DNA from 2 places in the Rhodoferax aquaticus genome. Region 2 is predicted to be linked to the other one. Evidence: riboswitches for the same ligand, from Rfam matches in the RefSeq annotation. Region 2 holds a riboswitch; the other holds the start of a gene.
The links. A riboswitch is a leader RNA that binds a small molecule or an ion and turns the genes downstream of it on or off. The one in region 2 is predicted to bind S-adenosylhomocysteine.
Positions count from the first base shown of each region.

Region 1: linked by a shared signal. The riboswitch ahead of ahcY (adenosylhomocysteinase) and the one ahead of metH (methionine synthase) in region 2 are both predicted to bind S-adenosylhomocysteine.

Region 1 covers NZ_CP036282.1:3,961,496-3,977,235, forward strand. The annotation lists gene rpsI (30S ribosomal protein S9) at 1-311, opposite strand, end outside; gene rplM (50S ribosomal protein L13) at 308-778, opposite strand; gene EXZ61_RS18365 (23S rRNA (adenine(2030)-N(6))-methyltransferase RlmJ) at 1,041-1,931, shown strand; gene metF (methylenetetrahydrofolate reductase [NAD(P)H]) at 2,014-2,865, opposite strand; gene EXZ61_RS18375 (TlyA family RNA methyltransferase) at 2,880-3,779, opposite strand; gene ahcY (adenosylhomocysteinase) at 3,779-5,206, opposite strand; S-adenosyl-L-homocysteine riboswitch at 5,269-5,388, opposite strand; gene EXZ61_RS18385 (LacI family DNA-binding transcriptional regulator) at 5,479-6,495, opposite strand; gene EXZ61_RS18390 (alpha-glucosidase family protein) at 6,582-8,231, opposite strand; gene EXZ61_RS18395 (carbohydrate ABC transporter permease) at 8,255-9,433, opposite strand; gene EXZ61_RS18400 (carbohydrate ABC transporter permease) at 9,430-10,434, opposite strand; gene EXZ61_RS18405 (ABC transporter substrate-binding protein) at 10,471-11,772, opposite strand; gene EXZ61_RS18410 (ABC transporter ATP-binding protein) at 11,845-12,849, opposite strand; gene EXZ61_RS18415 (DUF3369 domain-containing protein) at 13,022-14,155, opposite strand; gene EXZ61_RS18420 (peptide chain release factor 3) at 14,524-15,740, shown strand, end outside.
Region 2 covers NZ_CP036282.1:4,586,819-4,602,558, reverse strand. The annotation lists gene EXZ61_RS21195 (homocysteine S-methyltransferase family protein) at 1-479, shown strand, start outside; gene EXZ61_RS21190 (hypothetical protein) at 536-1,141, shown strand; gene EXZ61_RS21185 (Gfo/Idh/MocA family protein) at 1,197-2,195, shown strand; S-adenosyl-L-homocysteine riboswitch at 2,242-2,325, shown strand; gene metH (methionine synthase) at 2,351-5,107, shown strand; gene EXZ61_RS21175 (GspE/PulE family protein) at 5,312-7,042, shown strand; gene EXZ61_RS21170 (type II secretion system F family protein) at 7,042-8,277, shown strand; gene EXZ61_RS22450 (type II secretion system protein) at 8,640-9,086, shown strand; gene EXZ61_RS21160 (GspH/FimT family pseudopilin) at 9,362-9,847, shown strand; gene EXZ61_RS21975 (prepilin-type N-terminal cleavage/methylation domain-containing protein) at 9,840-10,274, shown strand; gene EXZ61_RS21150 (type II secretion system protein) at 10,261-11,070, shown strand; gene EXZ61_RS21145 (hypothetical protein) at 11,067-11,519, shown strand; gene EXZ61_RS21140 (LamG domain-containing protein) at 11,522-15,052, shown strand; gene EXZ61_RS21135 (hypothetical protein) at 15,213-15,740, shown strand, end outside.

The sequences.
Region 1 (15,740 bases), 630 kb from region 2:
ACAAACCCTGCTTTGCTCAACTCAGATTTCAGAGTTGCATCGTAGTCGATCAAAGCACGGGTAATGCCGTGGCGCACTGCACCTGCTTGACCCGACTCACCACCGCCAGCCACGTTGACCATGATGTCAAACGTTTCAGCGTGGTTGGTCAACTGCAAAGGTTGCTTGCAGATCATGATCGAAGTGGCACGGCCAAAGAATTTTTCAATAGCTTTACCGTTAACGACGATTTGGCCGGAGCCCTTTTTCAGGAAAACGCGAGCGACGCTGGATTTGCGACGGCCGGTTCCATTGTTCCATTCACCGATCATTGGGCCGCCTCTCTTTTCACTGCGTTAGCAGAAATACCGGGGATATCCAAAACCTTAGGTTGTTGGGCTGCATGGGGATGCTCAGCACCACCGTACACCTTCAACTTCTTGATCATGGCATAACCCAAAGGACCCTTTGGCAACATGCCCTTGACGGCTTTTTCCAAAGCACGACCAGGATGCTTCGCTTGCATGTCGCGGAAACTTGTGGCTGTGATGCCACCGGGATAACCGGAATGGCGGTAGTAGACCTTATCCAGTGTTTTGGCACCGGTAACGCGCAGCTGAGCTGCGTTGATGATGACAATGAAGTCACCAGTATCTACGTGAGGCGTGTAAATGGCCTTGTGTTTGCCGCGCAAACGGAGAGCAACTTCGCTGGCTACTCGTCCGAGGACCTTATCGGTCGCGTCAATCACAAACCACTCGTGCACGACCTCAGCGGGTTTTGCGCTGAAAGTTGACATGAGTTTTCTCTTTAAAAAGAAGGTTTGCTGGGCTCTTTTCCACGGTCGGCGCTCCTCTATTGGGAATCTCTTAGGTGGGTTTCACGCCTTACATAGCCGAAACGATGCAAAGAATGTCTTCGCCGCGGAACCACTAAAGCGCTGCGAAGCCCACGATTATACAAACTAAGCTACGTTTTGACTAGGTTTTTTGGCGCGTGACGCGCTAGTAGATGCAAGCAGGCCACCCCAAATGAGCTCGCACGGGTTACCATCCACCTCTATGTTCAGTTACCGTCACGCCTTTCACGCCGGGAATCACGCCGACGTCCTCAAGCACACCGTGCTACTTGCTGTGTTGCGACATTTAACGCAAAAAGACACGCCCCTCACCGTTTTTGACACACACGCTGGCGCTGGACTCTATCGCCTTGACGGCGACTATGCACAAACCAGCGCAGAGGCTGCAGACGGCTTTGTGAAGTTGGTGCATGCCAAACTATCAGAACCGCTTGCTCCGCTTCTCCAAGACTACGTCGACATGGTGGCCTCGTTCAATGGCAAGGACCAAGTGAAGATTTATCCTGGTTCGCCATTCATCATCCAGCAAGAGTTGCGAGACCGCGACAAGCTCAAGCTTTTTGAACTGCACCCAACAGACTCCAAGACCCTTAGCGCAAACATTGCGCAATTGGAAGTGGGGCGCCAAGTTGCGGTGTTGCGCGAAGATGGTTTTGAAGCGGTCAAGAAGTTCCTTCCGCCGCCGTCGCGCCGAGCGTTACTTTTGTGCGATCCTAGCTACGAGGTCAAGAATGACTATGGGCGTGTCGCCGTCATGGTGGCCGATTCTATGCAAAGGTTTGCAACGGGAACCTATGCAGTCTGGTATCCCATCATCCCTCGTCCCGAAGCGCATGATTTGCCTCGTAAATTGAAGACCTTGGCAACTAAATCAGGCAAGCCATGGCTGCACGCGACCCTGACTGTGAAGTCGAGCAAGCTACTGCAAGATGCTGAAGGTGAGGTAGTACGCCCGGGACTTCCTGCAAGTGGCATGTTTATCATCAACCCACCACACACGCTCAAAGCAGGATTGAAGGCGGCGCTCCCCCAAATGGTGAGCATTCTGAAGCAAGACCAGCACGCCACCTTTACCTTGGATTCAGCAGGATAACAGGCTGCACTGCCGTAAGGTCCGTAAATGGACCCGCTGTGTTCTCGCAAAAGCGACAACACAGCGTCTGGCGAAGAACGAGCTAGGCCTTGCTGTGCAAACCCAGTCGTTGGCACAAAGCCAAGACCGAGGCACTCTGGTTCATGGTGTAAAAATGCAGTGATGGCGCGCCACCTGCGCGGAGTTGTTCACACAAGTCTGTGACTACGTCCAAGCCAAAGGCCTTGATGGACACCACATCATCACCAAAACTCTGAAGTCGCAACCGAATCCATCGCGGAATCTCCGCGCCGCATGCGTCGCTAAATCGCATCAATTGCGTAGAACTGGTGATGGGCATGATGCCTGGAACCACTGGAACATTCAGTCCCAAGGCATCGACCTCTTCTACAAATCGAAAGTAAGCATCCGCGTTGTAAAAGTACTGGGTGATTGCAGAGTTCGCTCCGGCGTTGACCTTGTTTGCAAAGGCCTGTAAATCACTTGCTGGCGATTTGGCTTGGGGATGTACCTCTGGGTAGGCTGCCACTTCAATGTGGAAGTCATCCCCCGTTTCGGTCCGAATAAAGGCGACCAAGTCACTGGCGTAGTGAAACTCGCCGCCTGCACCGTAGCCACTGGGTAAATCGCCTCGCAATGCGACAAGGCGTTTGACCCCCATTGCCTTGAGTATGGTCAACTGCGCACGGACCGTTTCACGGGTGGCACCAATGCACGAAAAATGCGAAGCCGCACTGACCCCCTCGGCCAATATATCCCGAACGGCAGCGAATGTGCCCTCTTGAGTCGATCCTCCGGCACCAAAGGTAACCGAGCAAAACTCTGGCGCTAGGACATAGAGCTGTTGTCGCACTTGCTTGAGTTTCTCGGCCCCTTCGGGCGTTTTCGGAGGAAAAAACTCCAGGCTCAAAGGTAATTGAGACGTTGCAGACATAAACACCTTAGGAATCAAACACCCATCAATTCAGGTTTGCGGGCGTATATAAAAAACTCCCGGTTGCCATCGCCTCCCTCAATCGCGGAATCAAACCAGTCAGACACCAACAGGCCTTCTGCCGCACATGCGTCTCGCAAGCGCTGCTCCACCAGAGGGTACATCGCTGCGTCTTTGACAATGCCGCCCTTGCCTACTTGGCCAGGCTGCAGTTCAAACTGAGGTTTCACTAAAGTGAGGAGATAGCCACCAGGCTTCAAAAAAGGAACCGCTGCGGGCAAGACCAAGGTCTGAGAGATAAACGACAAATCAGCAACAAGCAAGTCAAAGGCCGGCGCAAACTCAGATTCAGCAAGTGAAGTAGCCGCTGCATCTGGGGACAAAGCCTCAGTCGATTCATCAAACTCCGAATCTTCGAAGTCATCTTCCTCAAACTGACCATCAGCGCCCGTACTGTCAGCGTAAGCAGCTATCAAATCAGTAGCATTTAATGAACGCGCATTTACACCCTCTACGCACAAGACCCGAGGATCTTCGCGTAGTTGAGGGTGCAGTTGCGCACTACCTACATCGACGCCCACGACGCTGGCTGCGCCGTGCTGCAGCAGGCAGTCGGTAAAACCTCCGGTAGATTGCCCCACGTCCAAGCAGGCCATTCCTGTGACAGACAGTCCCACATGCTTGAGCGCGGCCTCCAACTTTAGGCCGCCGCGGGACACATAACGTGCTTCGGAGTCGTCCAAAAGTTGGATAGGGGCATCATTTGGAATCTCATCACCGTTTTTGACAACGGTCTTCCATTCCTCCCCAGTGATCGTAGTTCTACGCCACTGCACGCCATCGGCAATCAAACGCTGGGCTTGGGAGCGAGTGCTCGCCAAGCCGCGTACTACCAGAAGTTGATCAGCGCGCATTAGTAACGGTAGGTGTCAGGCTTGTAAGGGCCTTGCTTAGGCACGCCGATGTAGCTAGCTTGCTCGTCAGTCAACTCCGTCAACATCGCGCCAACCTTCTTCAAATGCAAGCGCGCCACTTTTTCATCCAAGTGCTTAGGCAAGACGTAGACCTTACCTTGCTCATAGAAATCGCTGTGTGTGAACAACTCGATTTGGGCAATGGTTTGGTTGCAAAAGCTGTTGCTCATCACAAAGCTGGGGTGACCGGTTCCGCAACCCAGATTCACCAAACGGCCTTTTGCCAACAGGATGATGCGTTTGCCGTCCGGGAAAATGACATGGTCCACCTGGGGTTTGATCTCTTCCCACTCGTATTTTTCGATGGACGCGATGTCAATCTCGTTGTCAAAGTGGCCAATGTTGCACACGATGGCTTGGTCTTTCATGGCCTTCATGTGGTCATGGGTGATCACGCGCTTGTTGCCAGTGGTGGTCACGAAAATGTCGGCTTTGTCAGCCGCGTATTCCATGGTCACGACCTTGTAGCCTTCCATGGCGGCTTGCAGCGCGTTGATAGGGTCGATTTCGGTGACCCACACTTGCGCGCTCAGAGCACGCAAAGCTTGTGCCGAGCCCTTGCCGACGTCACCGTAACCGGCCACGCACGCTACCTTGCCTGCAATCATCACGTCTGTGGCACGCTTGATACCGTCCACCAAAGACTCACGGCAACCGTACAAGTTGTCGAACTTGCTCTTGGTCACAGAGTCGTTCACGTTGATAGCACGGAACATCAGACTGCCGGCAGCAGACATTTCCTTCAAACGGTGCACGCCCGTAGTGGTTTCTTCGGTCACACCGATGATGTGCGCGCTCTTGCGGCTGTACCAGGTGGGGTCTACCGCGAGCTTGGCCTTGATGGCAGCAAACAAGCAGGTCTCTTCTTCGCTGCCAGGGTTGTTCAACACGGACTGGTCTTTCTCAGCGCGTTTGCCCAAGTGCATGAGCAAGGTTGCGTCACCACCGTCATCCAAGATCATGTTGGGACCTTCGCCTTCGGAGCCAGCGGGTCCAAAGTCGAAAATGCGGTGGGTGTAATCCCAGTAGTCCGTCAGGTTTTCACCTTTGTAGGCAAACACGGGAGTGCCGGCTTCCACCAGCGCTGCCGCTGCGTGGTCTTGGGTGGAGAAAATATTGCACGATGCCCAACGGATTTGGGCACCCAAGGCTTGCAGTGTTTCCATCAACACGCCCGTTTGGATGGTCATGTGCAAGGAGCCGGTAATGCGAGCGCCTTTAAGTGGCTGGGCCTTGGCGAACTCTTCGCGAATGGCCATCAGGCCGGGCATTTCAGTTTCAGCGATACGCAACTCTTTGCGGCCCCAGGCGGCAAGAGAAAGGTCAGCAATGACGTAATCGACGTTAGGTGTAAGAACAGCACTCATGTTGGCTCCATGCATAAGTTAAGTGCCACGGATAGGGGTGCAAAGACTCACACCACAAAGACCGTGGGTGAGCGCCGTTGGGGAAGCGCCAAGCAATGGCTGCTTAGCGATTTCCGAGCCTCACCAGCTGTGTTTTTCAGTGCCTAGAAAAACCAATGCGGGCTGCAACGCTCCTCGGAAAGTCGCAATTCTATCTGCATCTGAATTTCTGCACCAGCCCGCTTGCCGATCTAAGCAAAATAGAAGTGGGGCTTTCCCGTACGTTCTAGCACCTAATTACGACAAAGAGAGGAACTTGTTCCGATGATGAGGGCGGGCTGGCGCAAGACTTGGTAGGGTCCAGCTTCCGGGTGCTTGAGAACCCTCACCAGCATATCCCCCATCGTTTGCCCAGACTGGTAGGGCGTGGCTTGGGATACCGTGGTGACGTGCATACCTGGGAGCAGGGTGTCGCTTGGAATGTCACCGTGCACCACCACTGACACATCTGCCCCCACGCGGATGCCAGCATCCATCAAACCGCGTATCACGCCTACGCCACCCAAGTTGTTATCCACAACGATAGCGGTGGGGGGCGCCTCTAAGGCCAATAGCCGTGCGACAGCGCCCAGGCCGCCTCGGCGATCGTTAACACCTGACACTTGATATGACAAGGGGCAATCCAAGCCAGCCGCACGTAAGGCCGCCAGAAAACCCACATGCCGCTGGCTAGCAAAATTCAGCTCCAAAGGGGCGTGTACATATGCAAAGCGTCGATGTCCCAAGCCCAACAGATGGTTGACTGCGAGGTGACTGCCGCGCTCGTTATCAAAGTCAAACCATGAATAATCCGCATGTGTAGACGTTCGGCCATAGGCGACAAAAGGGTAGCCCTTTTCTAGCAGTTGCTCGACGCGCTCATCTTGTACAAACGTGTTGGGGACAATCACGGCGTCTACTCGTCCGCCTCTAAACAAACGCTCGACCATGCTCCACTCGCCTTCATGCTGAGCGACGGCCAGCAATAGATCCAAATGGTCTTGCTCCAAGCGGTCAGACAAGCCACTGGCCATTTCCAAGAACTGGGGATTGCCAAGGTTGTCTACCGCTGCGGAATAGACGATACCAATGGCATCCGCCCGCCCTCGCACCAAACGCCGGGCTCCGGCATCAGGACGGTACCCAAGCGCATTGGCCATGTCTTGCACACGCTGGCGGGTTTGGGCGTTGACGTCTTGGTAGCCGTTCAAGGCACGACTGACCGTAGAGGTCGATAAACCAAGCGCTTTGGCCAACTCTCGAATATTCACACACGGGTCCTCTCATTCGTAGGCAAGTGTAGTAGGACCATCGACTAGCCTAAGCGCTGGCGTTTTGCAAAACCAGAGTGGCCCAATTAAACCGCTGCGACAAAGGCACCACCCCATGGCTTGCAAACCAAAGTGCGCCCTTGCAATCCCGCACCATCCAAGCCACTGCTGGGTAGAAGTGCGGCTTCACCCCATGCTGCGGGCAAGGCAAACGTAGCTTCCGCATCGCTAAAGTTGAACACGCACAGGATCTGCTGCGCACCCTCGCTGCGAACAAATGCCAGCACCTGCGGGTGTGAGGGCAAGAGTTGGAGGCGGCCATTGATCAGCGGTGACTGTTGCTTGCGCCAAGCCAAGAGTTGCCGGTAGAAGTTCAACAAGGAGTCGGGTTGCTGCGCTTGCACGTCAGCGGCCAACGATTGATGCGCGTGGGCCACTGGTAACCAAGGCTTGCTGGTCACCACATCCACCGCAGAGAAACCAAGGTCATCGGCAGAAGCCTGCCATGGCATGGGCGTGCGGCATCCGTCACGACCTTTGAATTCGGGCCACATCGTGATGCCGTAGGGGTCTTGCAGATCTTCAAATGCGATCACAGCCTCGGGCAATCCCAGTTCGTCCCCTTGGTAGATGCAGGGCGAGCCACGCAGACTCATTTGCATCGCCGCAGCCAGTCGCAGCAGTTGAGGGTTGGGTGTGTCTCCGCCCCAGCGTGTTGCAAATCGGGTGACATCGTGGTTAGACAATGCCCAGCATGGCCATCCTCCGCCGGCCAGTTGCTCAAACCGTTCTAACACTGAATGGATGTACGGCGCGCTGTGGGCAGAGCCCAACAAGTCGAAACAATACGCCATGTGCAGCTTGTCACCCCCTTGGGTGTATTCCGCGACGCGTGCCAAGCCGTCGTCATCCCCAATCTCACCGACCATCGTGGTGTTCGGGTATTCGTCCAAAAGCGTGCGCAGGCGCTGCAGAAAAACCAAGTTTTCGGGCTGGCTTTTATCGTGCTTGTGCCATTGCCAACCGTAAGGATTGACGGCATTGACTGCGGGGTCTTCACCCGTAGGCCGGCCACGGGGGGGGTTATCGCGCAACTTCGCATCGTGGAAGTAGAAGTTGGCGGTGTCAAGGCGGTAGCCATCTACCCCTAAATCCAACCAAAACTTCACCGTCCCCAACAGTGCATCCTGAACCTCGGGGTTGTGGAAATTCAGATCAGGCTGGCTGGTCAAAAAGTTATGCATGTAGTACTGGCAGCGCCGTGTATCCCATTGCCATGCGCTGCCCCCGAATATGGACAGCCAGTTGTTAGGAGGGGTTCCATCGCTCTTCGCGTCCGCCCATACATACCAATCGGCCTTGGGGTTGTCTTTGCTGGACCGGCTTTCTACAAACCACGGGTGTTGGTCGGCGCTGTGCGAAAGCACCTGGTCAATCATGACTTTGAGCCCTAAGGCATGGGCGCGCTCAACCAAGGCCCGAAAGTCGGCCAAAGTCCCAAACATCGGGTCAACATCACAATAGTCGCTGACGTCATACCCAAAGTCCTTCATCGGGCTTTTGAAAAAGGGCGACAGCCAGATACCGTCAGCGCCCAGTTGGGCCACGTAATCTAAACGGGCCGTCACACCCGCCAAGTCACCAATGCCGTCGCCATTGCTGTCTGCAAAACTGCGTGGGTAGATTTGGTAAATCACCCCTCCGCGCCACCAATTATTGTTTGCTGCTTTTGTCATTCGATCTCACCCTATTGCAAAAATCATCCACCCTTGACCGAGCCGGAAAGCAGCCCACGAACAAAGAAACGCTGTAAAGAAAAGAACACCATCACCGGCACTGCGATCGACACGAACGCACTGGCCGTCAAGATTTCCCAACTCTCCCCCCTTGAGCCCAACAAGTCATTGAGCTTGATGGTGAGCACAATCTGGTCAGGGGCTTTGCCCAAGAAAACCAATGCGATCAAAAAGTCATTCCATACCCACAAGAATTGAAAGATGGCGAAGCTTGCCAAAGCCGGTATCGACAAGGGCAACACAATGCTGGTGAACACTTGGAAATGGGTGGCACCGTCCATGCGCGCACTTTCAATAATGTCGCGCGGGAGTGCGGCAATGTAGTTGCGCAGCAGATAGATCGCCAAAGGCAATCCAAACGCCGAGTGGGCCAACCATACCCCTAGGTAGGACTTGGACTCAATCCCGAAGCCCGCGCCTACTTGGTTGTACAAGCGCAGCAGGGGGATTAGTGACATCTGCAGCGGTACCACCAACAAGCCGACCACCACAATGAACAGCCACTTGCGGCCTGGAAACTCCATCCAGCTGAATGCATAGGCTGCAAACGCCGCAATCAAAATAGGAATAAACGTAGCCGGAATCGTGACCTTGAACGTGTTTAAAAACGCTTGCCCTACACCTTCAGAGGCAATTACTTTTTCATAGTTTTGCGTGATGAAAACCGGGGGTGACTCTGCAATGTAGAAGATGCGAATGCCCTTGTCTTTTTCATACGGGCCACTCAGCACCAATCGGTATTCGCCGTTGCTTGCCACTGTCAACACGCCGTCGGGCTTTCCATCTTCTTCGTCAAAAATCTGCCCATCTGCCACTTCTACAGCAGCCCCTGCGTCGAACTCGCTAGGCGTTGATGACTTCAAAGAAAACTTCTTGATTTGAATCTTGGCTTGCTCCCCAAACAAGCGGCCCTTCATCACATAGGCATCGCCTTCCTTGAACACGCTTTGTGCCCCACCGGTTCGACGCATGTCGGCACGGGTTTGGGTGGACAAGGCGGTCCACCAGCCACTGGACACCAGTTGCTCTTTGTCCCGAAAGCTAGACACGAGCAAACCAAACGTGGGCAATACCCACACCGCCACGATCACGAGCAGCAGCAGCTGCGCCAAGATAGACGGAAGAGAGAAATACTTTTTCATCGCTGAGCCTCTTCGGTGCGGAAGCGGCGAATATTGAACGCCATCACAGGAATCACGGCAAACATCAGAACCATGGCCAAGGTAGAACTGCGGCCATAGTCGCCACCACCTCTAAACATCCAGTCGTACATCAGGTTGGCCAGCACACTGGTGTCCCATTGCCCGCCAGTCATGGCCATGACAATGTCAAACACCTTGAGTACGGTAATGGTGATCGTGGTCCACACCACCAAGATAGTGGACATCACCTGGGGCACCATGATTTCAAAAAAGATCTGTAGCTCGCCCGCGCCATCAATGCGTGCGGCTTCAATGGTCTCGGTCGGTACGCCGCGCAGCGCTGCCGACAAAATCACCATCGCAAAGCCCGTTTGAATCCAAATCAAAATGGCCATCAAAAAGAAATTGTTCCAAAACGGCACCGTCACCCATGCTTGGGGCTCAAACCCCATGCCCACGGCAATGGCGTTCAAAATACCAATTTGCTCTGACCCCGCACCGCGGTAGTCATACACAAACTTCCAGATCACACTGGCACCTACAAAGCTAATGGCCATGGGCATGAACACCATGGACTTGGCAAAGTTGCCCCACCACACGCGGTCTGCAAGCACCGCCACGATCAATCCAAAAACGGTGGCGAGTGTGGGCACCACCACCAACCACATGAAGTTGTTGCGAATCGTGATCAAGAAACCTTGGTCTACAAATACCCACTTGTAATTGGACAGGCCCACAAACACTTCGCCAGTCGCGTCATACAGCGTCAGGCGAAAGGTCTCTACCAAGGGGTACAGCAGATACACGGTCAGCAGCAATAGCGCTGGAGCCAAAAACAGCCAGGGGCGTACGCTGGAGCGCACTTGCTCGCGACGTACTTTGGAGCCCAAGGGCAGGTGCACGAGTTTGTCGAGCACAAAATTGGAGCCTGCGAAATACAGCAGGCAAAACGCGATGCTGACCACCACGGCGGCAATCGTTTGGAAAATCGGGTTGGTCATGGCAGTCAGCTCGCTCTTAGATCACACTTTCATCCGTTACTTGATGGCGTCCCAGCTCTTTTGGATGTCGTCGGCCACTTGTTGGGCTGACTTGCCGCCGGAGTAATCCACCATGCCTTTCCAGAAGGAGCCAGCACCAATAGCGCCGGGCATCAGGTCAGAGCCGTCAAAGCGGAAGGTGGTTGCGCTCAGCAAAATCTCGCCTTGCTTCTTCAGTGCTTTGGACTTGTACTTGGCCAAATCAACACCTTTGTGCGGTGTCAAGAAACCACCTTCAGCCATCCAGATTTCATGCGCTTGGGGGTGTTGCAAGTACTCCATGAAAGCGCGAGCACCCTTGCTGTCTTTGGTCAGCGTCAGAATGGTGCCGCCACCCAAAACTGGGTTGCCGAGTTTCTTGCTTGCGTACGATGGGAAGTAGAAGAAGTCCGCTTCGTCCGCCTTGCCTTCTGGGAAGAACGCAGGGATGAAACTGGCTTGACGGTGCATATAGCACTTGGGTGGTGAGCCAAACATGCCTTTAGGGCTGTCTTTAAAGCTCACAGTAGCCACAGCCTTGGCGCCACCGTCCACGTAGGCATCATTCTTGGCAAACCAGCCGTAGGCTTCAATCGCGTCCACCACGCGCTTGTCATTGAACTTCACAGTGTTGTTCACCCAACCGTCATACACCTCGGGCGACTGTGTGCGCAGCATGAAGTCTTCCACCCAGTCAGTCGCAGGCCAGCCTGTTGCAGCGTCGCTGCCCAAACCAATACACCAAGGCTTGCCACCGTCGGCGGCAATTTTCTTGGTCAGGTCTTGCAACTCTTCCATGGACTTAGGTACTTTGTAGCCCTTTTCCTTGAAGTTCTCGGGGATGTACCACACCAAGCTCTTCACGTTCACGTTGTAGAAGAAACCGTAAAACTCTTCTTTGCCTGCTTTGTTTTTGTACGTACCCAGGTCAGCCCATGAGCTGCCCGCTGCGTAGTTCTTCTTGACCCAGTCTTTGGTTTTTTCACCCAAAGGCACCAAACCTCCGATTGCGGCCATATTGGCTGCCAATCCAGGTTGCGGGAAGACCGAGATATTGGACGGTGAGCCCGCCTTGATATCGATCACGATTTGCTGTTCCGAGCTTTGTGAGCAGGAATGCTTCACCACAGCGCCGGTTGCTTTTTCGAAGTTGGCGATGACTTTTTTGAGCATCCCCTCTTCGGCCCCTGTCCAAGGACAGGTCATGGTGATGACTTCACCCTTCAGATTGGGCCCCTTGTAGTCAGCAGCCAATGCAGGGCTGACCATGGAAGCCAGTGCCAGTGCGCTAGCACCAGCGATTACGGTTGTCTTAAACATGCCACTCTTCTCCTCTAATAACTCTACGGCCCATCCGCAAAGCAAATTGATATATCGGGGGGTGCGTTCGCGCTACGAAATGCGCTTGCCCGCACTGTCAAAACGGTACAAATGTTCTGGATCGAACCCCAGTGCAATAGCGCTACCGGGAGCGAGCATCAAGGTGCCATCCATGCGGGCAGTGATCTCACCCAAAACACCCGCATCCACATAGGCAAAAGTCTCATTGCCCAGTTGCTCTGAATGCTTCAGCGTGCCCACAATAGGGCCATTGGCGTCGACCTTGAGATGCTCTGGACGCAAGCCCACGGTGCTGGCTGCACTGCGCGATGCAAACTCGCCGGTGATGAAGTTCATTTGTGGCGAGCCAATAAAGCCCGCAACAAACAGGCTCGCAGGGCTGGTGTACAGATCCAGCGGACGCCCCACTTGCTCCACACGCCCCTTGTTGAGCACCACAATCTTGTCGGCCAAGGTCATGGCTTCAATTTGGTCATGGGTCACATAAATCATGGTTGCACCCAAGCGGCGGTGCAGCGTTTTGAGTTCCACCCGCATCTTGGTGCGCAAGGCGGCGTCTAGGTTAGACAGGGGCTCATCAAACAAAAACACCTTGGGGTCGCGCACAATGGCCCGGCCAATGGCCACACGCTGACGCTGGCCGCCGGAGAGCGCCTTGGGCAAGCGGTCTAGATATTCCGTGATTTGCAAGACTGCAGACGCCTCTTTGACGCGGCGGTCAATCTCTGGCTTGGGCACCTTGGCAATCTTGAGCCCAAACGCCATGTTGTCGTACACCGTCTTGTGGGGGTACAGCGCGTAGCTTTGGAACACCATGGCCACACCACGCTGGCTGGACGGCAAGTCGTTCACCCGCTCGCCGGAAATCGACAAGTCGCCGCTAGAAATCTCTTCTAAGCCCGCAATCATGCGCAGCAAAGTGGTCTTGCCACAGCCAGAGGGCCCAACAAACACCACAAATTCGCCGGGCTCAATATCCAAATCGATACCGTGGATCACGTCCAACTTGCCGTACTGTTTTTTGATACCGCGCAAGCGGACATCGGACTGACTCATGAACATTCCCCCAACTTTCTACCCGTTGAAACTTGCCGAAGCCCGTGGCGGTGTACTTAGAAAAACACACATACCGGAACTCCAAAAACGTTTTTGATTGTGCCAAAAACGTTTTTGTACGCGATAGGTGTTTTCCCGGGGTGAAATCCGAGCGTTTGCGACGCCCTTGGATTTAGGTGTTGGTAGCCGCCAAAAGCTTGCGCTCTAGGGCGTCTTGGTCCAAGGTCACTTCACCGTAGGACGCCAAATGCGCACTGACTTGGCGCAATGCGGCGGGCAGGTCTTGGCGGTTGCCCTGCTCAATGCACAGCAAAGTGCGCCGCACGGCTTCTAAAAAGGCGTCTTGCGCGTGGCGCAAGCCGTTGAACGCATGCAGGTTGTCGAATGCCCAACCAATCTTGGTGCAAAAGTTTTCCAGCAAGCGCCGCTGGTAGTCTGCCAGCGGCCAAGGCGGCGACACCAAAATCACAAACTCCCGGTGGTCTGGCGTGCCGACATGCAGCACATAGTGGGGATGTTCTAAGTGGCTGCGGCGTTCTGCAAAGGCCGTTTTGGCAACCTGCAGCAGGGCATCTGACTCAGGAATATGCGCCTCTTTGCCCATGGCGGCATAGTCACCCGTCGCCGCCATGATGACGGGGGCATCACCACTTTCCGCCTGCGACAAAAACAGGCACAACACCCCATTGGCCCCCACGTCCAGCAGGGCCGTAATCTGGTTCAGCACCCCAGATGAAAACTCCCGCAAAGATCGCACGTGGTACAGATCGGTAGATGCCGCCAGTATGCGCTCCAAGCCCTGGCGGCTGCGCTCAATGGTGAGCAAGCCCTCGTAGGCACGCAGCGAGGCGATCACCGTTGTAAACAATTTTTGCCCAGTGAGCTCGGTCTTGTTCTTGTAGTCATTGATGTCGTACTGCAGCACCACGTCACGCTCGGGCGCTTGCCCCGGCTGCCCGGTGCGCAGCACCAGTCGCACCATCTGGTTGTTGAGTTCCTCGCGCACTTGTCGCGCCAAACGCAGTCCGGCGTCTGCCGTCTCCATCACCACGTCGAGAAGTACCAAGGCAATGTCGGTCTCGCGACGCATCACCAGCAGGCCCTCCTTGCCGGAGTAGGCAGACATCAACTGGATTTCACGGTCTTTGTAAACAATGCCAGAGAGCGCGAACCGGGTGGCATTGTGGACATCGGCCTCGTCATCCACCACCAGCACTTTCCAGGGTGGCATAGGTGCGGCTGCGCGTACAGGTGCAGCATCAGGCGCATCGTCGCGCAGCCAGCTTTCGGAGTCTTCTTTATCCATCGACATCTCCCAATCATCGACAACCCGCGGACCAACAATGCGCAGCGCCCCTTGTAAGTTCTCTACGGTTCTGGTGACACAGCCCCCACATCGTAGCGGCCAATGCAAAGCAACACAAACTTAAACCGCAACTTAAACAACGGCTGGGCAAATACGTGATCTGCAGGCGGCGTAAGCGCCGCTAGCGCATGAGCCCGCCATCTAGCCGCACGCAGGAGAAACCGAGCCCAGTGCAGTGCCAGTAAAATTGCGGGCTTGCGCTGTGCTTTTGGACGGGCCAGGTGTTCTGGGCTCACATTTCCAAGCATTCCCCACGGTTTGACTGACGACGGCCGACATTGCGCGCTTATTTCTAAACTGGATTACCTGTGACCTACGCCTCCGAAACCCGCCGCCGCCGCACCTTTGCCATCATTTCCCATCCGGATGCGGGTAAAACCACCCTGACTGAAAAGCTCTTGCTGTTCTCGGGCGCGATCCAGATTGCCGGCTCGGTCAAAGCGCGCAAGGCCAGCCGCCACGCGACCTCCGACTGGATGGAAATCGAAAAGCAGCGTGGCATCTCGGTCGCCTCGTCGGTCATGCAGATGTCTTACCGCGACCACGTGGTCAACCTGCTCGACACCCCCGGCCACAAAGACTTCTCGGAAGACACCTACCGCGTGCTCACCGCCGTGGACTCGGCACTGATGGTGATTGACGCGGCCAACGGTGTGGAAGCCCAGACCCGCCGCCTGATTGAGGTCTGCCGCCAGCGCGACACACCCATCATCACCTTCGTGAACAAGATGGACCGCGAAGTGCGCGAGCCCCTGGACATCTTGGACGAAATCGAACGCGAGCTGGGCATGCCCTGCGTGCCCATGACCTGGCCTGTGGGCCAAGGCAAGCTGTTCGGCGGGATCATCAACCTGCGCACCGAGGCCATGACCGTGTTTGAGAGCGGTAGCGAGCGCCGCCCACAAGACTTTGACACCGTGCCTTTGAACGACGCCGACTCGCTGGCCAAGCGCTTTGGCCACGAGTGGACTACCGCCATCGAAAGCATGGAGCTCGCCACCGGCGCGTCCCCCGCGTGGGACCATGCCGCCTTTTTGGCGGGCAAGCAAACGCCCGTGTTCTTTGGCTCTGGGGTGAACAACTTTGGGGTGATGGAAGTGCTGGACGCCTTAGTCGACCTGGCACCCGCGCCCCAAAAGCGCACCAGCACGACCGTGGTCAACCGCCAGCCCGTGGTCAAAGAAATGCAACCCGAAGACACGGCCTTCAGCGGCGTGGTGTTCAAGGTGCAAGCCAATATGGACGCCAACCACCGCGACCGCATTGCCTTTGTACGCATGGCCTCTGGCAAATACACACCGGGCATGAAGCTCAAGGTCATGCGCACCGCCAAAGAGCTGCGCCCCACCTCGGTTGTCACCTTCATGAGCCAGCGCCGTGAAGCGGTGGAAGAGGCCTACGCCGGTGACATCGTGGGCTTTACCACCCACGGCGGCGTGCAGCTGGGTGACACCATCACCGACGGCAGCATCAACCTGCAGTACACCGGCCTGCCCTTCTTTGCGCCCGAAATGTTCATGACCGT
Region 2 (15,740 bases):
ACGCCAAGGCGGCCTTGTTTGCGGTGGACGAATACTTTGAAGCCAGTGGTGAACGCCTGCCTATTTTGATCAGCGGTACGGTAACCGATGCCTCCGGCCGTATCTTGAGTGGCCAAACCGTGACCGCGTTTTGGCACAGCGTGCGCCACGCGCAACCACTGGCGATCGGGCTGAACTGCGCTTTGGGCGCTGCGCTCATGCGCCCCTACATTCAGGAGCTGCACAAAGTGGCACCGGACACGTTCATTAGTTGTTATCCCAACGCCGGTTTGCCTAACCCCATGAGCGACACCGGCTTCGATGAAACCCCCGATGTCACCAGCCGTTTGGTGCGTGAGTTTGCTGCCGAAGGCCTGGTCAATATCCTGGGCGGTTGCTGCGGCACCACGCCCGACCACATCGGCGCCATCGCCCAAGCCGTTGCCCCCGTTGCCACGCGTTCGCTGAATCGAAACTATTTCTACAAAGACGCGGCCTGAGGCTAATTCCGCTGATTTTCCCATGTAACAATGCATCCCTTTTTTCAGGGGGATAGATGAAAACTAAATTGTTAGCCCTTGCATTGGGGCTGGGCGGTGCACTGGCGCATGCGGATACTACCAATTGGCGCTTCTATGGTATGGCTGGCACGGGCTTTGGCGGTGAGTCCATCCTCAAGGGCGGCTACACAGATGGCTCAACTTGGAATGTGAAGACCGGTCTTGGTTTGCTGTACAAGGTTGGCATGGATTACCGTGTAGCACCAAAGTTCACAGTGCAAGGAACTTTAGGTCGTCAACGCACAGCCACCAATGCGTCGGACGCCGAACTCGCTCTGACTACTAACTCAGCGGAATTGATGGGCTTTTACGACATGGCGCCTAGCTGGCGTCTGGGGGCCGGTGTGCGTGTACTCACATTGGCTGAGGTGACTGGCACAGGTCTGGCTACGGGCCTTCCGGTTGTTGGTCGCTATGAGAGTGAGCCAGGCGCAGTGCTTGAGTTGCAGTACGTCTTGGACTCTACGCCCCCTAAAAAAGGCAATGATCCTGGCCAATTTGGTATCAGCTTGCGCTACGTGAGTGAAACCCTCAAGCCTGTCGCGGGCGGTGCCAGTAAAAATGGGGACCATTCCGAGCTCGGACTGTTCCTGTACTACTAAGCCATCAGAACCTATCCACGGTGTAACTGCAACCCCACTACCAAGGCAATTTTTCATGCAAAAAGTTCAGTGGGGCGTGCTCAGCACGGCCAAGATCGGGGTTCAAAAGGTCATCCCGGGCTTGCAAGGTAGCCAATGGTGCGAGGTGCGCGCCATTGCCTCGCGCAACGCCGCGTCTGCACAAGCGGCGGCTGACAAACTCGGAATCGCCCATGCGTATGGGTCCTACGAGGCCTTGTTAGAAGACCCCGCCATTGAGGTGGTCTACAACCCCTTGCCCAACGATTTGCATGTGCCGTGGACCTTGGCTGCTGCCCGGGCTGGCAAGCATGTGCTGTGCGAAAAGCCGTTTGCATTGACTGCGAACGAGGCCGCGCAACTGCGTGAAGTGGCGGACAAGGTGCACATCATGGAAGCCTTTATGGTGCGTTTCCATCCCCAGTGGCTGCGTGCACGTGAGCTGGTGCGCAGCGGCGCATTGGGTGAGGTGCGCGCCATTCAGTTGTTTTTCTCCTACTTCAACCGCGATGCGGCCAATATCCGCAACCGTCCCGATGCGGGCGGTGGGGCTTTGTATGACATCGGGTGCTATGCCTTGGTGGCGGGGCGGTTTTTGTTTGAAGCGGAACCGTTGCGCGTCATCACACTGCAAGACCATGACCCGCAGTTTGGTACAGACCGGACCACCAGTGCCTTGATGGACTTTGGCCAGGGCAGGCATTTGACGTTCACGGTGTCTACCCAAACATGCCCCTACCAACGGGTGCAAGTCATAGGCACCCAGCAAAGACTGGAGATTGAGATTCCGTTCAACGCCCCGCAGGCGGAAGAAACCCGTCTGTGGGTGCACGACGGAAAAAGCCTGCGCGATGGTGCCCAGCAGGTGGAAAACCTGCCCGCGGCCGACCAGTATGCGCTGCAGGGGGATGCGTTTGCGCAAGTGGTGCGCGGTCTGGTGGCCTTGCCTTACGGGGTGGAAGACGCCATTTTGAACATGCGCATATTGGACGCCATGGTGGCTTCCAGTACTTCGGGAGCTTGGGTGCGCGTTTAGCCCCCAAGTTCGCGCCCCTTGCGGCGCGTTAGCCCTTAAAATCGCGCCATCCAAGGAGCGTTGCAGCGGGAAACTTTGTTCCCGTCAGGCTTGGACAGTGCTTGACCCACCGCAACGACGCTCACCTGGCAAGATGTTTTTTACAGGTGAGATGCATGTCTTCTACAAGTTCCCCCTCTTTAGCTACGTCCGTTGCGCCCATGCTGCTTTCCGGCCTGGAGCCCGTGCGCATTGACGCCAGCTCTTTGTTTGTGAATGTGGGCGAGCGCACCAACGTCACGGGTTCCAAGGCGTTTGCCCGCATGATTCTGAACGGCCAGTTTGAAGAAGCCTTGGCCGTGGCGCGCCAGCAGGTCGAGAACGGTGCGCAAATCATCGACATCAATATGGACGAGGCCATGCTGGACAGCCAGGCGGCCATGGTGCGGTTTTTGAACCTCATTGCCAGCGAGCCTGATATCTCTCGCGTGCCGCTCATGATTGACAGCTCCAAGTGGAGCGTCATTGAAGCAGGCTTGCGCTGTGTGCAGGGTAAGGCGGTGGTTAACTCCATCAGCATGAAAGAAGGCGTAGAAGAGTTCAAACGCCAAGCCAAGTTGCTACGCCGCTATGGGGCCGCCACCGTGGTGATGGCGTTTGACGAGCAGGGCCAAGCTGACACCTACGCCCGCAAGATCGAGATTTGCGAGCGCGCGTACCGCATCTTGGTGGACGAGGTGGACTTCCCCCCAGAAGACATCATCTTCGACCCCAATATCTTTGCCATTGCTACAGGCATTGAAGAGCACAACAACTACGCGGTGGACTTTATTGAAGCCACCCGCTGGATCAAGCAAAACCTGCCCGGCGCCAAGGTGAGTGGCGGTGTGTCTAACGTGTCGTTTAGCTTCCGCGGTAACGACCCGGTGCGCGAGGCCATCCACACCGTGTTCCTGTACCACGCCATTGCTGCGGGCATGGACATGGGCATCGTCAACGCCGGTATGGTGGGCGTGTACGACGACCTGGAACCTGTTCTGCGTGAACGTGTGGAAGACGTGGTGCTCAACCGCCGAGCTGACGCCGGCGAGCGCTTGGTGGACATTGCCGAAACCGCCAAGAGCGGCGCTAAAGACGAGAGCAAGAAACTGGAGTGGCGCGGCACGCCTGAAGCCCCGGCTACGGTGGGCCAACGCCTAAGCCACGCCATGGTGCACGGCATTACCGACTTCATCGTGGCGGACACCGAAGAGGCATACCAAGAAGTGCTGGCCAAAGGCGGACGTCCTTTGCATGTGATCGAAGGCCCGCTCATGGATGGCATGAACATCGTGGGTGACCTGTTTGGCCAAGGCAAGATGTTTTTGCCCCAGGTGGTGAAAAGTGCCCGGGTGATGAAGCAGGCCGTTGCCCACCTGATTCCCTATATTGAAGAAGAAAAACGCCTGGACGAAGCCGCAGGCCGCGATGTGAAGACCAAGGGCAAGATCGTCATTGCCACGGTCAAGGGCGATGTGCACGACATCGGCAAAAACATCGTGACCGTGGTTTTGCAGTGCAACAACTTTGACGTGGTCAACATGGGCGTCATGGTGCCTTGCCATGAAATCTTGGCGAAAGCCAAGGCAGAGGGCGCGGACATCATTGGCCTCTCAGGCCTGATCACACCCAGCTTAGAAGAAATGCAGTACGTGGCGGGCGAGATGCAAAAGGACGACTACTTCCGCATCAAGAAGATTCCGCTGTTGATTGGAGGCGCGACCACCAGCCGGGTGCACACCGCCGTCAAAATTTCGCCCCATTACGAAGGGCCAGTGGTCTATGTGCCCGATGCCTCGCGCAGCGTGAGCGTGGCGCAAAGCCTGTTGGGCGACGGCGTGCAAACCTATGTGGACGAGCTCAACGCCGACTACGACAAGGTGCGCCACCAGCACGCCAACAAAAAGCAAACGCCCATGTGGCCGCTGGCCAAGGCCCGTGCCAACAAAACGCCGGTGGACTGGGCCAGCTTTGCGCCCACGGTCCCCAAGTTCATTGGGCGGCGCGTGTTCAAGAACTTTGACCTGACCGAGTTGGCGCAGTTCATTGACTGGGGCCCGTTCTTCCAGACCTGGGACTTGGCCGGGCCCTTCCCAGCGATTTTGAAAGACGAGGTAGTGGGCACCGAGGCCAGCCGCGTGTTTGAAGATGGCAAAGCCATGCTTAAGCGCCTGATAGAAGGCCGATGGCTGACCGCCAACGCCGTGGTGGCGCTGTACCCGGCCAACAGCGTGAACGATGACGACATCGAGTTCTACACCGACGAGAGCCGCAGCACCGTTGCACTCACCTGGTACGGCCTGCGCCAGCAAACCGAGAAGCAAGAGATTGACGGCGTGATGCGCCCCAGCCGCTGCCTGGCCGACTTTGTGGCGCCCCAAGGAGTTAAGTCAGACTACGCAGGCATGTTCGCGGTGACCGCGGGCATTGGCACCGAAAAGCGCGAAAAGATCTTCTTGGATGCGCACGACGACTACTCCGCCATCATGCTCAAAGCCATTGCAGACCGCTTGGCCGAGGCTTTTGCCGAGTGCTTGCACCACCGCGTGCGGACCGACCTATGGGGCTACGCACCTAGCGAAGCCTTAAGCGCTGAAGAGCTCATTGCCGAAAAATACCAAGGCATTCGTCCAGCCCCCGGCTACCCTGCGTGCCCTGACCACAGCGTCAAGCAAGACATGTTTGCGCTGCTGCAGTGCGAAGACATTGGCATGGCCGTGACCGAGAGCCTGGCCATGACGCCAGCCGCCAGCGTGAGCGGCTTCTACCTGGGGCACCCCGACGCCACCTACTTCAACGTGGGCAAGATTTCGGATGACCAACTCCAAGACCATGTGCGCCGCCGTGGCCGCACTGCCGCCGAGTTGCAGCGTTTGCTGGCACCGAACCTGTAACACAGACGGGCGCACCGTTGATCGGTGCGAGTTGGCGTTGCACGCGGCTGAATCGGTCTAGACGGCACATGTACTGTGCGCAATTAGCTATCAATACTGTAGCTTGCTGCGCCCGATTAGCGGGCGCTTTGGCTTGGTAATTGTCATGACACAAGCCATGGCAACGTGCTATTATTTTTGCCACAGCTCAAACAGGACTTGCGCATGACAACTGCCACCAGTCGCCCGGAGAAACTGCGCTTAGGCGATGTACTGGTGCAGCAACGCCTGATCTCGCAAGAGCAGCTCAAGCAAACCTTGGAGTTACAGCGGACCACCGGCAAGAAAGTGGGGCGCTTGCTGATAGAGACCGGCATCATCACCGAAGAGTTGTTGGCCAACGGCTTGGCGCGGCAGCTGCGCATTCCGTTCGTGAATCTGAAGACCTTTCCGTTTCGCGCGGAAGTCGTCAAATTGCTGGCTGAAGCCAATGCCCGCAGGTTCAAGGCGGTGGTGCTTGAAGACAAGGGCGACCAGTTGCTGGTGGCCATGTCTGACCCGCTCGACCTGTTTGCCTTTGACGAGCTCACGCGCATCCTCAAGCGCAACATCGCCATAGCCGCCGCACCAGAAAGCCAGCTGACCTTAGCGTTTGACAAGCTGTACCGCCGCACCGAAGAAATCAGCGGCTTGGCGCGGGCGCTGGAAAAAGACATCGGAGATGCGGTGGACTTTGGTGAACTCACCGCCAGCGTGGGGCTGGAGGGTGCACCGGTGGTGCGTTTGTTGCAGTCGCTGTTTGAAGACGCCATGCAAGTCGGTGCGTCTGACGTGCACATTGAGCCCCAAGAGGCGGGCTTGCAAATTCGGGTGCGGGTCGACGGTGTGTTGCAAACCCAAACCCAAGCTGACAAGCGCATTGCGGGTGCGCTGACCCAGCGCCTCAAGCTTATGGGTGGTTTGGATATCTCTGAAAAGCGCTTGCCGCAAGACGGCCGCTTCAGCGTGCGGCTCAAAGAGCAAACCATTGATGTGCGTCTGTCGACCCTGCCAGCCACCTATGGCGAATCGGTGGTGATGCGCTTACTCAACCAAGGCATCGGCATGCGCCGCCTCGATGCCATTGGCATGCCTGCGGCCATGCTGGCGCGGTTTCGTGAAGTGTTGGCTCGGCAGTCGGGCATGGTGCTGGTCACCGGGCCTACGGGCTCAGGAAAAACCACCACGCTGTATGCGGCACTGGCGGAAATCAATGCGGATGAACTCAAAGTCATCACCGTCGAAGACCCCGTGGAGTACCGCTTGCCCGGTATCACCCAAGTGCAGGTGAATGACAAGATTGAACTCACGTTTGCCAAGGTGCTGCGCTCCTGCTTGCGCCAAGACCCCGACGTGATCTTGGTGGGCGAAATGCGCGACTCTGCAACAGCCGAAATTGGTCTGCGCGCGGCGATTACTGGGCATCTCTTGCTATCTACTTTGCACACCCGTGACGCCATGAGCACGCCGTTTAGGTTGATGGACATGGGTGTGCCGTCTTACATGGTGGCCACTTCTTTGCAGGCCGTTATTGCACAGCGTTTGCTCCGCTTGAACTGCACCGAGTGCGCGGCTGCGCACACCCCAAGCGCCCAAGAGCAATCATGGCTGGACTCCTTGCAGGTCGGTACACCCACATGGCTGCCCCAAAAAGGCCTGGGATGTTCGGCATGCAACGGGTCTGGCTACTCGGGTCGCCAAGGGGTGTATGAGCTCATGGAAATGGATGTGGAACTGGCCCACAAGGCCACCTTGGCGGATCCCGGTGACTTTATGCGCAGCGCGCGCGAACGCATGCGCGGCCAAAGCATGGCCCACCATGCCTTGGAGTTGGTGAAGGCCGGGCGTACCACCCTTGCGGAAGCCATGCGGGTTGGGTATGACGTTGACGACTTGGATGTAGCAGGCACCCCCTGATGGCCATCTACGCATGGAAGGGGCGCAACAAACGCGGTGAATCCGTGAGCGGCAAGCTCGAGGCCCTGACCGAAGGGGGGGTGGCCGATCAGCTCCTATCGATTGGCATTGCCCCTGTGCAGATTGCTGTGGCAGCCGCTGAGCAAGACGCCAGCACGGAGGGGTGGTGGACCCGGCTGAACCGCCGCCCCGTGGTACTGGAGGATTTGCTGCTGTTCTCCCGCCAGATGTACACGCTGAACAAAGCGGGTGTGCCCATACTGCGCGCGTTTGCCGGTTTGCAAGCGTCGGCCAGCAAGCCTGCCATGGTGGAGCTGCTCCAGGACATACGGGCCAGCTTGGACCAAGGGCGTGAACTCTCTGCGGCCATGGCCAGACACAAAGATCTGTTTGGCAGTTTTTACATTTCCATGATCAAAGTGGGCGAGATGACGGGGCGCCTGACGGAGGTATTTTTGCGGGTGACCGAGCACATGGAGTTTGAGCGCGATGTGCGTGAGCGCATTCGCCAAGCCCTGCGTTACCCCACCTTTGTGCTGATCGCGATGGGCGTCGCGGTGGTCATCCTCAACCTCTTTGTCATCCCTGTGTTTGCCAAAGTGTTTGCCGGTTTCCATACCGAGCTTCCTGTGATTACGCGGGGTTTGTTGGCTTTTTCGGGTTGGATGATTGCTTGGTGGCCCGCGCTGATCGTCGGCATGGTGGGGGCCGTGTTTGCGGTTCGGGCCTATTTGCGTACCCCCAAGGGGCGCTACCGGTGGGACGCCCGCAAGCTCAAACTGCCCATCGTGGGTGAGATCGTGCGCAAGGCTACCTTGGCGCGGTTCGCCCGCAGCTTTGCGCTGTCTAGCCAAAGCGGGGTGCCCTTGGTGCAAGCCTTAACCGTGGTTGCGCAAACGGTGGACAACGCCTTCATTGGCAGCCGTGTAGAGGAAATGCGCGATGGCATTGAGCGCGGCGAGAGCATTTCGCGCTGCGCTGCGGCGACGGGCGTTTTCACACCCGTCGTGCTTCAAATGATTGCAGTGGGTGAGGAAACCGGCGAGCTCGATAGCTTGCTGTTTGAGATTGCAGATATGTACGAACGAGACACCGACTACAGCATCAAAGGGCTGTCCGCATCCATTGAGCCTGTGCTGCTGGGCATTATCGGTGTGCTGGTTTTGCTCTTGGCGCTGGGTGTCTTTTTGCCTTTATGGAACATGGGCGGGGCTGCCATGGGGCGGGGTGGCTAAGGCCACAGCCATGCGCCCCAATCGACTGTTAGCCCCGCTGTGGACCGGGCGTTTGAGAGAGTTGGCTGCTATTCAAACCACGGTAGGCGCCCTGCGAACGGCATTGGCAATGGACTACATGGAGCGTACGGCGCGATCCATGCCTATGTGTGGGGGGGGTGGACTAGTGGCGTTAAGCCCAAATCAAGGGGTTAAACACCGGTCAAACGCACAATGCGTTGGGTCAGCTTAGGTGAAAACGTAGACTTGAATTAGGATGTAGCTTAGCAATCACTTAGGCACCGAGTGTGCGGCTATGCCAAGGGCACGTAGCGGTTTTGAGGGCAGTCGGTTTCATCACATTTATCAACTTGGTGGGCACTATGAAAACAACACAGCGTGGCTTTACATTGATTGAGCTGGTCATGGTCATTGTGATCTTGGGCATCTTGGCAGCGGTGGCGATTCCGAAGTTTGTGGACTTGTCGTCCGATGCTAAGCAGGCAGCACTCAGTGGAACCGCTGGCGCACTTTCATCAGCGGCCTCGATCAACTATGCAAGCTGTGCTGCCAGTAACAATGTCGCTGTGGCAAACAAATGTGTCCAAGTCGCCAAGTGTTCGGACGTGGGTGCCTTGTTGAATCCGAGCGTGACGTTGGCTACCACTTGCAGCACCTCTTCTAACTATTTGACTGCCGACACTGCAGTGACGGGAACAGGTGCCGAGAAGAATGGTGTTTCTCAAGTCTGCACCTTGAACTATGGAACTGGTTCTACCTGTGCTTCGGGTGGGACAGCCACCTTCACGATCATTGGCGCTGCGAACTAACACCGACATGTCTTCAGGCCAAAGCCAGTGAGCGCAACCTCACTGGCTTTGGCTTTTTGCTTGGGGTTGCGCAGTGCATGCACCATCCGTACACGCTAGGTGTGCGGGGGCCGTTGAATGGCGCTGAATGTGTGGCTGGGTTCGCCCGGGTCACGGCCTGTGCAGGTCCTTGTATTTGGAGTCAAAAGAGCCTCTTATTCCTGATGCAATATGCGTAAGCAGCTACTAAACTCATAGCGTTTATCGACCCTAGCATGCCTCAGCCAACTCACGCAATGCATCCTATCCAACGCTGCGGCAGGCGTAGGGCCTTGCAGTGGGGCTTTACCTTGGTCGAGCTGGTCATGGTCATGGTGCTGCTGGGGGTTCTGGCGGTGTTTGCTGCCCCTCGACTGAGCAACACCAATAGTTTCAGCGCGCGAGGGTTTCACGACGAAACGCTCGCCCTGTTGCGCTATGCGCAGAAAACGGCGATTGCACAGCGCCGCAACGTGTGTGTGCAGCTTGACGACACAGGTCTTAGCTTGCGCATTTTTGCGTCAAACCCTGCGGTCGGCACATGCAGTGCGGCCGCGGTACTGCCGCCGCCCAGCACATTGCGCGGCGGCAGTGGTTTGGCGGGGCAGTCCGCTGGGGCTGCGCTCACGGGGTTTCAGTTCACCCCTTTGGGCAGCACGGACCAAGCGGGTGCCATCACCATTTCCATTGCCGACAGCACCCACATCATTGTCGAGGCCAGTACCGGCTATGTCCATGAATAGGCCTCAGCAGCATGGCTTCACGTTGGTGGAGCTGATCATTTTTGTGGTGGTGGTGAGCTTGGGCATGGCGGGCATTTTGTTGGTCATTCAGACCAACGTCAAAGCCAGTGCAGATCCCATGGAGCGCAAGCAGGCCATGGTGTTGGCCGATGCCGTCATGGAAGAAATATTGCAAAAAAGTTTTGCCCGTGACCCCAGCGCCCCGGTGGGTACCAATCGGGCCAGCTTTGACAACGTAGACGACTACAACGGCAAAACGCAGGCGGACTTTACCGATCTTCCTGCTGCCTTGGCAGGCTACACCCTGGCCATTGCAGTAGCTCCGGCGACACTGGAAACTGGAGTCAGTCTGAAAAAAGTGACCGTCACGGTCGCTAGGGGCAGTGCGAGCCGTATCACGATGGTGGGCTACCGTGCGAACTACTAAGCAAGCCGGATTCACCTTGGTCGAGTTGGTCATGGTGATCGTGATACTGGGTGTGCTGGGCAGCATGGTGGCCGTGTTCATGCGCGGCCCCATAGATGCCTACTTTGCCGGTGCCAGGCGCGCTGCCCTGACCGATGTGGCCGATACGGTGGTGCGGCGCATCGCGCGCGATGTGCAAGTGGCCTTGCCCAACAGTGTGCGCCAAACCAACAACCAGTGCCTAGAGTTCATCCCTACCCGTACTGGGGGGCGCTACCGAACGCAGCCCGATGGCACAGGAGCCGGTGACGCCTTGGACTTCTCCACCGCAGATGCCAGCTTTGACATGTTAGGGAGCAACAGCGCAGTCAGTGCGCAGGCCATTGTGGCTGGTGACGTGGTGGTGGTCTACAACTTGGGGATCAGCGGTGCGGATGCCTATAACGCGGACAACACCAGCCCTGTGCTGGGGGTGTCAGCAGGCAGCCTAGCTGGCGAGACCAAGATTCAGATCACGCCCAAGCAGTTTCCGCTGGCGTCTGGCAGTCACCGTTTTCAAGTCATTCCTGCAGACGAAAAAATCGTAGCCTATGTGTGCCGGGGCGGCAACCTGTACCGCGCCACCCACCATGCTTACAGCAGCAGTTGCCCGTCTACAGGCGGAACGCTGATCGCGCAGAACGTGAGCTGTGCCATCACCTACAACGGCTCGGACCTGCAGCGCAATGCCTTGGTGCAACTCACGATGGGCTTCACCGACAGCAGTGGTGAGGTGGTGAGCCTCTACCACGAAGTACACGTGAACAACACGCCATGAGCTGCTGCACTCCCGCCACATGGTCCTCCCGTGCGCAGCAGCACGGTTTTGCAGCGATTGCTGCTATCTTTTTGGTAGTGGTATTGGCCGCTATGGGGGCGTACATGGTCACGTTCTCCAATACCCAGCAGCTCACCTCCGCGCAAGACTTGCAGGGCTCTCGCGCCTATTGGGCTGCGCGGGCTGGCTTGGAGTGGGGTATTGGAGCCGTAGCGCCACAGGCCAGTGCGACTGCCACGTGCCCCAGTTCGCCACAAGCCTTGCCGGCTACGGGCACCTTTGATGGCGGCTTTACGGTGGTGGTGACCTGCACGATGACGAGCTTTAACGAAGCTTCGGCCACTGCCAACGTCAAACTGTTCCAGTTCACCGCAGTGGCGAGCAGTGGCGGATCGGTCGGTAGCGCAGGCTTTGTAGAGCGCAGCCTGAGCGCTGCCTTGGAGAAATAGCAATGCACCTTCTGCCGTCTCTGTCCCACGCCGCGTACTTGCTGTCGCGCCTGCACTGGCTGGTGTGGCTTTACTTGGCGGCGGCAGCCACCCCGGCAGGCGCGGCTACCTATGCCTATACCTCCACCACATTTACCTATGTCACGCCTTCCGCAACGGCGGGCACCGCAGTCTGGAATACCACCAGCAACTCCCCCGGCTGCACCCAGTTTCCCTATGGCGACGATGACTGGGCTGACGTGAGTTTTGGCAGCGGGTTCAAGTTTCGTTTTGCAGGCACAAGCTACAGCGGTTTGCGCATTTACGCCAATGGCATCTTGGCGTTTCCGCCCGATGTGTCAGGCTTTCACCGGGTGTACAACGCATCTGCACTGCCCATTACCTCAGCTTCACCGGTCTTCGGCTGGGGGTGCAGCTTGAGCGCTGTACCCAAAAACATCATGGTGCCGTATTGGCGTGACATCGTGGCGGGTACCGCCCAGAGCACGAGTGGTGCTGCGGTGCGCTATGAGTTGGTGGGCACTGCGCCTAACCGCCGCTTCATCGTGACCTGGAGCAACGTCAAGCTGTATGGCCAAACCGACCGCTACAACTTTCAAGTTCTGTTGCTAGAGGGGCCCAGCAGCCTAGACGGTAACTTCATCTACCAATACACCGTGGGGGCCTCTGATGGGACAGGTGCCTCCGTGGGGGTGCAGGTCAGTAACACCGACTACACCGCGTATTCCTTCAATCAGCCGTTCATTGACCCCTTGCGCGGCACCGCCATACTGTGGTACCCGTCCAACCAACTGGCTGGCAAAGGCGCGGAGTACCGGTTTGACGAGAGCTCATGGACCGGAGCGGTGGGTGAGGTGCGCGATATTTCTGGTAATTCGCAGCATGCCTCGCGACAAGGAGCCGTCACCAACGTGGCCGGCGGCGCTTTGTGCCGAGGGGCTTCGGTTCCGAGTAATACCTCCAACACGGTCATCGATGCCATAGCAACTCCCTTGGTCCCGGGCAGCAAAGGGTCGGTCAGCTTTTGGTACCGCTCCAACGTCAATTGGAATGCAGGCTCCAGCGATGCCATGCTCTTAGACGCCACTACTACGGCATCGCGCCCCTTCTACTTGATGAAACTTGCCAGCGGTGCCTTGCGTTTCACGATGAGTGACAACACCACCCCGAATGCGATCGTGAGCACCGCACAAACCAGCACCAACTACAGCTTTGCGTCAGGCACCTGGCAGCACATTGCGATTACATGGAGCTTCAGTGCCGGGACCAACCAGACCGTGCAACAGATCATTGTGAACGGCGCCTTGGCTACCACCACAGGGAGCACACCATTTCGCAGCACCACCAGTGGCGTGATCGCGGGGCTAAGTACACTGTATGTGGGTGATAACCGCACCTCCGGCGTGACCCCCAGCAACGGCACTCCCAACAGTGCCAATGGCATTGTGGACGAGGTGTACATCTACCCCACTGAAATCAACGCCAGCCAAGCCGCCGCCGACCGCAGCCTGACCCGCACGACCTGTACCAGCCTAGACCACTTTCATATCTTGCATGGCGGAGAGACGGTGAACTGTGGTGGTGCGGCTGCGAGTGTGACCATAACCGCGCACGACAGCGCCCACGCGCCCATTAGCCTGGCCGGTACGACGCTGAACTTGGCGACCAGCACAGGGCGCGGCACATGGTCCAACATCAATGCCATCAACCCGGTCAACACTACGGGCGCTGCCAACAGCGGTACGGCCACCTATGTGTTTTCGGGAGAGTCTCGCGTTGTGTTGGGGCTGGCCAACACCGTATCTGAGAGCGTGAACGTCAACCTGAGTTCAGGCGGGGTCACGGAGCGCTCGGGTACCGCTAGCAGCTGCACAGTACAGGATTACACCTATGGCAGCAGTTGTGACGCCGACCTGTCCTTTGTGGACGCTGGTTACTTGTTCAACGTGCCCAACCACGTGGCCGAGACGCTGCAAACCGTGGCATTCAAAGCCGTCAAGAAGTCTGATAGCAGCACCGCTTGCGTGCCCACGTTTGCCAACCAAACCCGAAGTATCACCTTCACCTGCAGCTACCAAACGCCTGCCACGGGCAGTAGGCCTGTGCGCATCGGTGGATCAGCGCTCAACAGTGGGGCCAGTGCAAGTGCCGCATGTGACAGCACCGGACAAAGCCTTAGCCTGAGCTTTGACTCAGCGGGTTCTGCCAGCTTGGCGGTGCAGTACGCCGATGTGGGCCGCGTCACCCTGAATGCCAGCGAAACTACGGCGGGCGTGACCATGGCGGGCACCGACACCTTTGTCGCAGCGCCCGCGAGTTTTGCCATCTCAGGGGTGACTGCTAGTCCCATCAAGGCAGGGGCAGACTTCAGTGCCACGGTCAGCGCGCGCAACAGTGCAGGGGTCACAACCCCCAACTTTGGCAATGAAACGCCCAAAGAAACAGCCACGCTGTCGTTCACCAAATACCAGCCGACCGGCAGCGCGTCATCCAACGGCGTTTTTTCCGGGGCCTTGGGCAGTTTTGTTGGGGGCAGCGCCAGCGCTAGCAATCTGTCGTGGACAGAAGTGGGGTCGCTGGACCTCACGGCCAGCTTGACTAGCGGCAGTTACTTGGGCAGTGGGTTGACCGCCACGGGCACTACCGGCAGCACGGGAGCCGGGGGGCGATTCATCCCCAATCACTTTGACACCTTGCTTACCCAAGGGTGTGCCGCCGGTGCCTACACCTATTCAGGCCAAGCATTTGCAGTGCAGGTGGTGGCGAGAAACAAGGCCGGCAACACCACGGTGAATTACGACGGCAGTGCCAACACCAGCCCCAATTTCGCCAAAGCAGTCGCGTTGTCGGATGCCAATTCAGCAGCTGGCACCATGGCGTCTAACAGCCTTGCCGCAGGCGCATTCACGGCGGGGGTAGCCAGTGCCAGCCCGGTGTTTACCTTTGCCACCAAGCAAACAGTACCTGCCAGCATCAAGGTCCGAGCGACTGAGACCGCAGCAGACTCGGTAAGCTCCGCTCCGGGTTCTGAAGGGCTGGCCGCACTGCGCAGTGGCCGGGTGCGCTTAGGCAATGCTTATGGCTCTGAGCTCTTGGATCTGCCCGTGTCGTTGCGAGCGGAGTACTGGGGGGGCAGTACCTCGGGTTGGCTGCTCAACACGGCGGACTCTTGCTCCACCACGGTCTTGCAATTTACGCCTGTAGGGACAGATATCACCGCATCGACCTGCGTGCGGGATGCAGTGAATTACAGCGGCAAAGGCTGCTCCGGGGCTGTGCCGGTAAGTAATCGCAGCTTTCTTGAGGGCGGCGTCGTGGGCACCGACAGCAATGGCGTGGCAGGGTTTGCGGGCAATTTCAACTTATGGCTTAAAGCCCCTGGGGCTGGCCGCTCTGGCTCCATCGACATCAGTGCCACGGTGCCCAGCTGGCTGCAGTTTGACTGGAAGGGGGCTGGCCCTGCCAACCCCACAGCCCGTGCCACATTCGGGGTTTACAAAAGCCCATTGATCTATAGACGGGAGAACTACTAGGTCTCTATCAAGAAATAAACGACACAATCCATTACGCCTTTGCGTGCCATGCACACAAGGGTTGGTTAGCTATATAAACTAGAGCAACTGTAGGCATTGGTTCACAACGCATGAAACACACGTTAAGCCTTTTAGTGGTGCCGACCTTCTGGAGGCAGCCTTGAGTCTGCGCTGGCCTTGGAGTCGCTCCAGCTCGACAGACCAGCTGGTGGTGTCTTGGGCCTCTGGCGCATTGGCGTTTGTGCGTGTTCGCCCGCGCAAGGGGGGTGGTTTCGACCTCGTGGCTGCGGGTATAGCGCACCAAGGTGAGCATGGCCTTGACGGCCTAGTCGACCAGTTGGAGGCCCACGATCTCAGAGGACTTAACGCCGCAGTGATGTTGCGGCCTGAGCAATACCAGTTCCTGCAGATTGATGCACCCGCTGTGGCCCCAGAAGAGCTGCGTGCCGCCGCACGCTACCTGATTCGCGACATGGTCCCCACCCACTTGGACGACATCACGCTGGATGTTTTGCGCGTGGGCGACGGTCAGCAAACCGGCACGCGGCATTTGTTTGTGGTGGCCACCACCAACGCAGTCATTCAAGAACTTATGCAGTTGGCACAACGCATGCAATGGCCTGTGCAGGTGATTGATGTGCAAGAGACCGCGCAGCGCAACCTGCAAAGCCTGGGTGCTTCGGGCCAG